2 regions of the Streptomyces sp. NPDC008238 genome follow, and region 2 is predicted to be linked to the other one. Evidence: riboswitches for the same ligand, from Rfam matches in the RefSeq annotation. Region 2 holds a riboswitch; the other holds the start of a gene.
What was found. Region 2 has a riboswitch for S-adenosylmethionine ahead of ACFZAU_RS23735 (aminotransferase class V-fold PLP-dependent enzyme). Riboswitches for the same ligand answer to the same signal wherever they lie in the genome.

Region 1 (3,398 bases), on a different contig from region 2:
TATTGCTGGCCCTTCGCAGACCCGCACCTCGCGGACCCGGGTCAGACCTCACCCCCTACAGCCAAGGGGGCGTGCGCCGGAACGCGTCGACCGCGGCTGAATGTATCTGCCCGGACGCTGTCTGCAACAGGTCAATCGGACGAGAATTCCGGGCACACGGAATCGGAAGAAGAGCCTGTTCGGCGAACAATCCGGGGCAACTCGGACCGGACATAGGGGGCCAACACGACAAACGCCACGTGAATTTGGCGATAAATCGTCGACAAGACCGCCCTGGGAAGGGGGGTTGCGCAGAGCGTTGCAGGGAGTTGCGACCTGCTCAGGGCAACTGTACAGGCCTTCAACTACCCCTCACGCACACAGGGGTGCCGGGAGGTACCCGGCACCCCTGTCGCCCGCGGGCCGTGCGGCTCAGCAGCCTCCGGCCACCGCCGGGATGATCGAGACGGACGCGCCCTCGCCCACCGAGGTCTGCAGCCCCTCGGAGAAACGGACGTCGTCGTCGTTCACGTAGACGTTCACGAAACGGCGCAGCTTGCCCGTGTCGTCCAGGACCCGCGCGGAGATGCCGGGGTGGTTCCGCTCCAGGGAGTCGATGACCTGGGCCAGGGTGCCGCCCTCGGCCGGGACCTCGGCCAGGCCGCCGGTGTAGGTGCGGAGGATGGTGGGGATGCGGACGGTAGCGCTCATGATGCGGGGTTCACCTTCAGTCTGGGTCAGCCGGTGCGGTGGGGTCAGCCGGCCAGGCCGGCGGCGCGGAACGCGTCGAGGCTCGGGCGGATGGTGGCCGTGGGGCGGGAGGTCGGGGCGACGGCGTCCAGCGTCTTGAGGCCGTCGCCGGTGTTGAGGACGACGGTCTCCCCGGCCGGGTCGAGCTGCCCGGTCTCGATGAGCTTGCGCAGCACGCCGACGGTCACGCCGCCGGCCGTCTCGGCGAAGATGCCCTCGGTCCGGGCGAGCAGCTTGATGGCGTCCACGATCTGCTCGTCGGTGACGTCCTCCACCGCGCCGCCGGTGCGCCGGGCGATGTCCAGCACGTAGGGGCCGTCCGCCGGGTTGCCGATGGCGAGCGACTTGGCGATGGTGTTCGGCTTCTGCGGGCGCACGACGTCCTGCCCGGCCTTGTAGGCGGTGGACACCGGGGAGCACCCCTCCGCCTGGGCGCCGTAGATGCGGTACGGCTTGTCCTCGACCAGGCCGAGCCTGATCAGCTCCTGGAGCCCCTTGTCGATCTTCGTCAGCTGGGAGCCCGAGGCGATCGGGATGACGATGTTGTCCGGCAGGCGCCAGCCCAGCTGCTCGCAGATCTCGTACGCGAGCGTCTTGGAGCCCTCGCCGTAGTAGGGGCGCAGGTTGACGTTGACGAAGCCCCAGCCCTCGCCGATCGGGTCGCCGATCAGCTCGCTGCAGAAGCGGTTGACGTCGTCGTACGTGCCCTCGATGCCGACCAGCTCGCCGCCGTAGACCGCGGCCATGACGACCTTGCCCTCCTCCAGGTCGTGCGGGATGAACACGCAGGAGCGGAAGCCGGCCCGGGCGGCCGCGGCGCCCACGGCGCCGGCCAGGTTGCCGGTGGAGGAGCAGGACAGCGTGGTGAGGCCGAAGGTGCGGGCGGCCTCCAGGGCGATGGCGACGACCCGGTCCTTGAAGGAGTGCGTCGGGTTGCCGGAGTCGTCCTTGACGTACAGGCCGCCGGTGACGCCCAGTTCGCGGGCGAGGTTGTCGGCCTTGACCAGCTTGGTGAAGCCCGGGTTGAGGTTGGGCTTGGCGGCCACGTCCGCGGGGACGGGCAGCAGCGGCGCGTAGCGCCAGATGTTGTTCGGCCCGGACTCGATCCGCTTGCGGAGGGTCTCGGGGTCGCCGCTCGGGAGGTCGTACGCCACTTCGAGCGGCCCGAAACAGACCTCGCAGGCGAAGAGGGGGGCCAGCGGGAAGCGCTCGCCGCACTCGCGGCAGGAGAGCGCGGACGCGGGGCCGAAGGGGGAATCCGTGGACGCGACGTCGGTGACAGCAGTCTGCGCAGCCATGTCAGGCGAGGCCCTTTCTCCTCATCTTCCTCGCGGCGCATTTCGCCGCGAGACGGAATTGGCACCTTCCCCACCTGGACCTCGCGGTCGGCGGGAGGGTTGCCGGGGCTTCAACGGGCCGTTCCCTCTGCCCCTCTGGATGAGCGGTATGGCGCCGGGCGCAGGGCCCGGGCATTTGTAAGACGGGGCGCGATCACCGTGGACATACGATGGTCATGCCTCGTGTTCAAGACTGTAACCGACGACCTCGAACCTGGTCATAGGCCGTCCGTCCTTCGAGACGGGCAGAAACGGAGCGATCCAGTGCTCGACGAGGTGGCCCGCTGGCTGCGGCGGCGGTCCTGGACGGCGGACCACAGGCCACTGCCGCAACTGCTCGCCGCCAAGCGCGCGGCCGGTGCGCGCGGCACGGTCAGCGTGGTGCTGCCCGCCCTCGACGAGGAGGCCACGGTCGGGGCGATCGTCGGGACGATCCGCCGCGAGCTGATGAGCGAGGCGGTCCCGCTGGTCGACGAACTCGTCGTGCTGGACTCCGGTTCCACCGACCGCACGGCCGAGGTCGCGGCCGCCGCGGGCGCGGTCGTCGTCCACCGGGACGAGGTGCTCCCCCGGCTGCCCGCACTGCCCGGCAAGGGCGAGGTGCTGTGGCGCTCGCTGCTCGTGACGCGCGGGGAGATCGTCTGCTTCGTCGACTCCGACCTGCGGGAGTTCGACGCACGGTTCGTGTCGGGGATCGTCGGGCCGCTGCTCACGGACCCGGACCTGCAGCTGGTCAAGGCGATGTACGACCGGCCGCTGGAGACCGGGGGCACGGTCCTGCCGGCCGGCGGGGGCCGGGTGACGGAGCTGGTCGCGCGGCCGCTGCTCAACCTGCACTGGCCGCAGCTGGCGGGGTTCGTCCAGCCCCTCGGCGGCGAGTACGCGGCGCGGCGCTCGCTGCTGGAGCGGCTGCCGTTCCCCGTGGGGTACGGGGTGGAGCTGGGGCTGCTGGTGGACGCGCTCAACACGGTCGGGCTCGACGCGCTCGCCCAGGTCGACGTGGGCGTCCGGCACCACCGCCACCAGGACGGCCAGGCGCTGGGCCGCATGGCGGCGGCGATCTACCGGACCGCGCAGATCCGGCTGGCGCGCGGCCATCTCGTGCGGCCCGTCCTCACCCAGTTCGACCGGGCGCCGGGCGGCGGTTTCGAGCCGCACGTCCACGAGGTCGCGACGGAGGAACGCCCCCCGATGCGCTCGGTCCCCGAGTACGCCCACCGCCGCGCCGTGGCGTAGGCCCCCGGCCCGCGCGCCCCGGCCGGAGGCCGGGGGAGGCCGGAAACCCCCGGCTGGGCTAGCTCGTACGTTTGCGGTCGGGGATGCGTGGCTAGG
Region 2 (3,398 bases):
CGGATCTCGTTCTTCGTGCTGCCGGTGCTGGTCTTCTTCGTCACCAAGCGGATCTGCCTGGGTCTGCAGCGGCGCGACCGCGACAAGGTGCTGCACGGTCGCGAGACCGGCATCATCAAGCGGCTCCCGCACGGTGAGTTCATCGAGATCCACGAGCCGCTGGAGCAGGGCTCGCTGTTCAAGCTCACCGCGCACGAGCAGCCCAAGCCGCTCGACGTCGGCCCCGAGGTCGACGAGAACGGCGTGGAGAAGAAGGTCGGCCGCACCGCGAAGCTGCGCGCCAGGCTGTCCCGCGGCTACTACGGCGAGGGAACGCAGATCGACAAGCCCACCGTCGAGGAGTACGAGGAGATCACGAGCGGCCACGGTCACCACTGATCACTGAAGCTGTGCCACCGGGCAGGGTCCCGTCCATCCGATGGACGGGGCCCTTTCCCGTTCCCCCGCGCCGATAGGCTGGGGCCCGAAGACTTCCCGCCGCACGTCAGACCCCGTGGAGTGGACCATGAGCGTTGTGAACCCCGCCGGAGGCGCATCAGTGGCGGGCGGCTCCTGGCCCGACGTCCTGGGCGCACTGCTGAACGGCAGGGACCTCACGGCCGCGGAGGCGGCCTGGGCGATGGACCGGATCATGAGCGGCGAGGCCTCGGACGCCCAGGTCGCCGGCTTCATGGTGGCCCTGCGGGCCAAGGGCGAGACCGTCGAGGAGGTCACCGGCCTCGTCGAGTCGATGTACGCGCACGCGGAGCCGCTGGAGATCCCCGGCCCCGCCGTGGACATCGTCGGCACCGGCGGCGACCGGGCCAGGACGGTGAACATCTCCACGATGTCCGCCATCGTCATCGCGGGCACGGGCGCCAAGGTCGTCAAGCACGGCAACCGCGCGGCCAGCAGCGCCAGCGGGGCCTCCGACGTCCTGGAGAAGCTGGGCATCAACCTCGACCTGCCCGCGGCCCGGGTGGCGGCGGTCGCCGAGGAGACCGGGATCACCTTCTGCTTCGCGGCGAAGTTCCACCCCGCGATGCGGTTCGCCGCCCCGGCCCGCCGCGACCTCGGCGTCCCCACCTCGTTCAACATCCTCGGCCCGCTGACCAACCCGGCCCGGGTGGGGGCCTCCGCCGTAGGGTGCTTCGACACCCGGATGGCCGGCCTGATCGCGGGCGTCCTGGCCCGCCGCGGCTCCTCCGCGCTGGTCTTCCGGGGCGACGACGGGCTGGACGAGCTGACGGTCACGGCCACCTCCCAGGTGTGGGTGGTGCGCGACGGGAAGGTCGAGCAGGAGTCCTTCGACCCGCGCGACGTCGGCATCGAGCTGGTGCCGATCGAGGCGCTGCGGGGCGCGGACGCCGCCTACAACGCCGACGTCGCCCGGCGGTTGATGGCCGGCGAGACCGGCCCGGTCCGCGACGCGGTGCTGCTCAACTCGGCCGCCGCGCTGGTCGCACTGGAGGGCGCGGGCGGTGGGCTGACCGACGGGATCGCGGCCGGGATCGCCCGGGCGGCCGAGTCGATCGACTCGGGCGCGGCCGCCCGCACCCTGGAGCGCTGGGCCGCGGCCACGCACGCGTAGGGCAGGCGTACGGGAACGACCGTGGAGGGCCGGGGCGGTTGCCCCGGCCCTCCGTGGCGTTCGCGGCAGGGCGGACGGCCCGGGACGGGGCCCGGGGCCGGGGCGGTTGCCCCGGCCCTCCGTGGCGTTCGCGGCAGGGCGGACGGCCCGGGACGGGGCCCGGGGCCGGCCCGTCCGGGATGCGGACCGCGGCTTGCGGCGTCACACCCGTGTGGCATGATGCTGCGCAGGTCACGAGTGACAGCGAAACGGCCCCGGCCCGCTGTCCGGCAACCCTCCTTCCGTGGCGGGGTGCCCCGGGTGATGACCAGGCCGTAGGCAGCGAGGTCTGCGGCAAGCGCGGTCAGAGGAGTTCCTCCATGAGCAAGCGAATGCGCTAGGGCCTTCGGGGCCCCCTGTCGCGTACCCACCCTCCCCGGGCGTCCGCCCGTCGTGCCGAGGGTTTTCCCGTCATCACTGACGTTCCTTCACTCCCGCCTGCTCCCAGGAGACTTCGCCATGTCGCCGCGCCCTGCCCTGCCCTCCACCGTCCACACCCCGCTGCCCGTGCTGGGGCGTGAGGTCCTCGTGCCGCTGGTGACCGGGGGCGAGGTCGGCTACGCCGCCCTCGACTACGCGGCCAGCGCGCCCGCGCTGCAGCGGGTCTGGGACGACGTGGCGGCCTACGCGCCCTACTACGGCAGCGTGCACCGGGGGGCCGGCTACCTCTCCCAGCTGTCGACGGACCTGTTCGAGCAGAGCCGGGCCACGGTCGCGGAGTTCCTCGGCTGTCGCCCCGGCGACCAGGTGGTCTTCACCCGCTCCACCACCGACTCGCTGAACCTGCTGGCCGCCGTCCTGCCCGCCGGCACCGGCGTCCTCGTCTTCGAGACCGAGCACCACGCCTCCCTGCTGCCGTGGCGGGACGCCGACGTGACCTACCTCGACGCCCCCCGCACACCGGCCGAGGCGGTGGCGACGCTGGAGCGGGCCCTGGCCGCCCGGGTGGCGGACGGACCGGCGCTGGTCTGCGTGACCGGGGCCTCCAACGTGACCGGCGAGCTGTGGCCGGTGCGGGAACTGGCCGCGGCGGCCCACGCCCACGGCGCCCGGATCGTGCTGGACGCGGCGCAGCTCGCCCCGCACCACCCGGTCGACATCGCGGAACTCGACGTGGACTGGGTGGCCTTCTCCGGGCACAAGCTGTACGCGCCGTTCGGCTCCGGGGTGCTCGCCGGCCGCGCCGACTGGCTGTGCGCGGCCGAGCCCTACCTGGCCGGCGGCGGCGCCTCGCGTCGGGTGGCCCGCGGCGCGGACGGCGGGGTGGACGTCGACTGGCACACCACGGCCGCCCGGCACGAGGCCGGCTCGCCCAACGTCATCGGCGCCTACGCGATCGCCTCGGCCTGCCGCACGTTGACGGAGGCCGGCTTCGGCCGGCTGGTCGAGCGGGAGCAGGCGCTGGTGGCCCGGGTGCGGGCCGGACTGGCGGAGGTGCCCGAGGTGAGGGTGCTCTCGCTCTTCGGCGACGACGCCCCCCGGGTCGGCGTCATCTCCTTCGTCGTCGAGGGCTGGAACAGCTCCCACTTCGCGGCGGCGCTCTCCGCCGAGTACGGGATCGGCGTCCGCGACGGCCTCTTCTGCGCGCACCCGCTGGTGCGCACCCTGCTCGGGGGCAGCGAGCAGGAGCCGGGTGAGTGCGGGGCCCCCGAGGCCGCCCTGGACGGGGCCGGCCCCGCGCTCAACGCGATCCGGGTGTCCTTCGGCGCGGGCACCCCGGACGAGCACGTGGAGCGCTTCGTCGACGCGGTGCGGGAGCTCGTGGCGGAGGGCGCCAAGTGGCGCTACC

Region 1: linked by a shared signal. The riboswitch ahead of thrC (threonine synthase) and the one ahead of ACFZAU_RS23735 (aminotransferase class V-fold PLP-dependent enzyme) in region 2 are both predicted to bind S-adenosylmethionine.

Annotation. Positions count from the first base shown of each region.
Region 1 covers NZ_JBIBGK010000003.1:694,901-698,298, reverse strand. The annotation lists gene ACFZAU_RS12085 (MoaD/ThiS family protein) at 412-690, opposite strand; gene thrC (threonine synthase) at 735-2,027, opposite strand; SAM riboswitch class I at 2,046-2,173, opposite strand; gene ACFZAU_RS12075 (glucosyl-3-phosphoglycerate synthase) at 2,331-3,302, shown strand.
Region 2 covers NZ_JBIBGK010000012.1:7,927-11,324, reverse strand. The annotation lists gene qcrB (cytochrome bc1 complex cytochrome b subunit) at 1-378, shown strand, start outside; gene trpD (anthranilate phosphoribosyltransferase) at 506-1,570, shown strand; SAM riboswitch class IV at 1,800-1,916, shown strand; gene ACFZAU_RS23735 (aminotransferase class V-fold PLP-dependent enzyme) at 2,069-3,398, shown strand, end outside.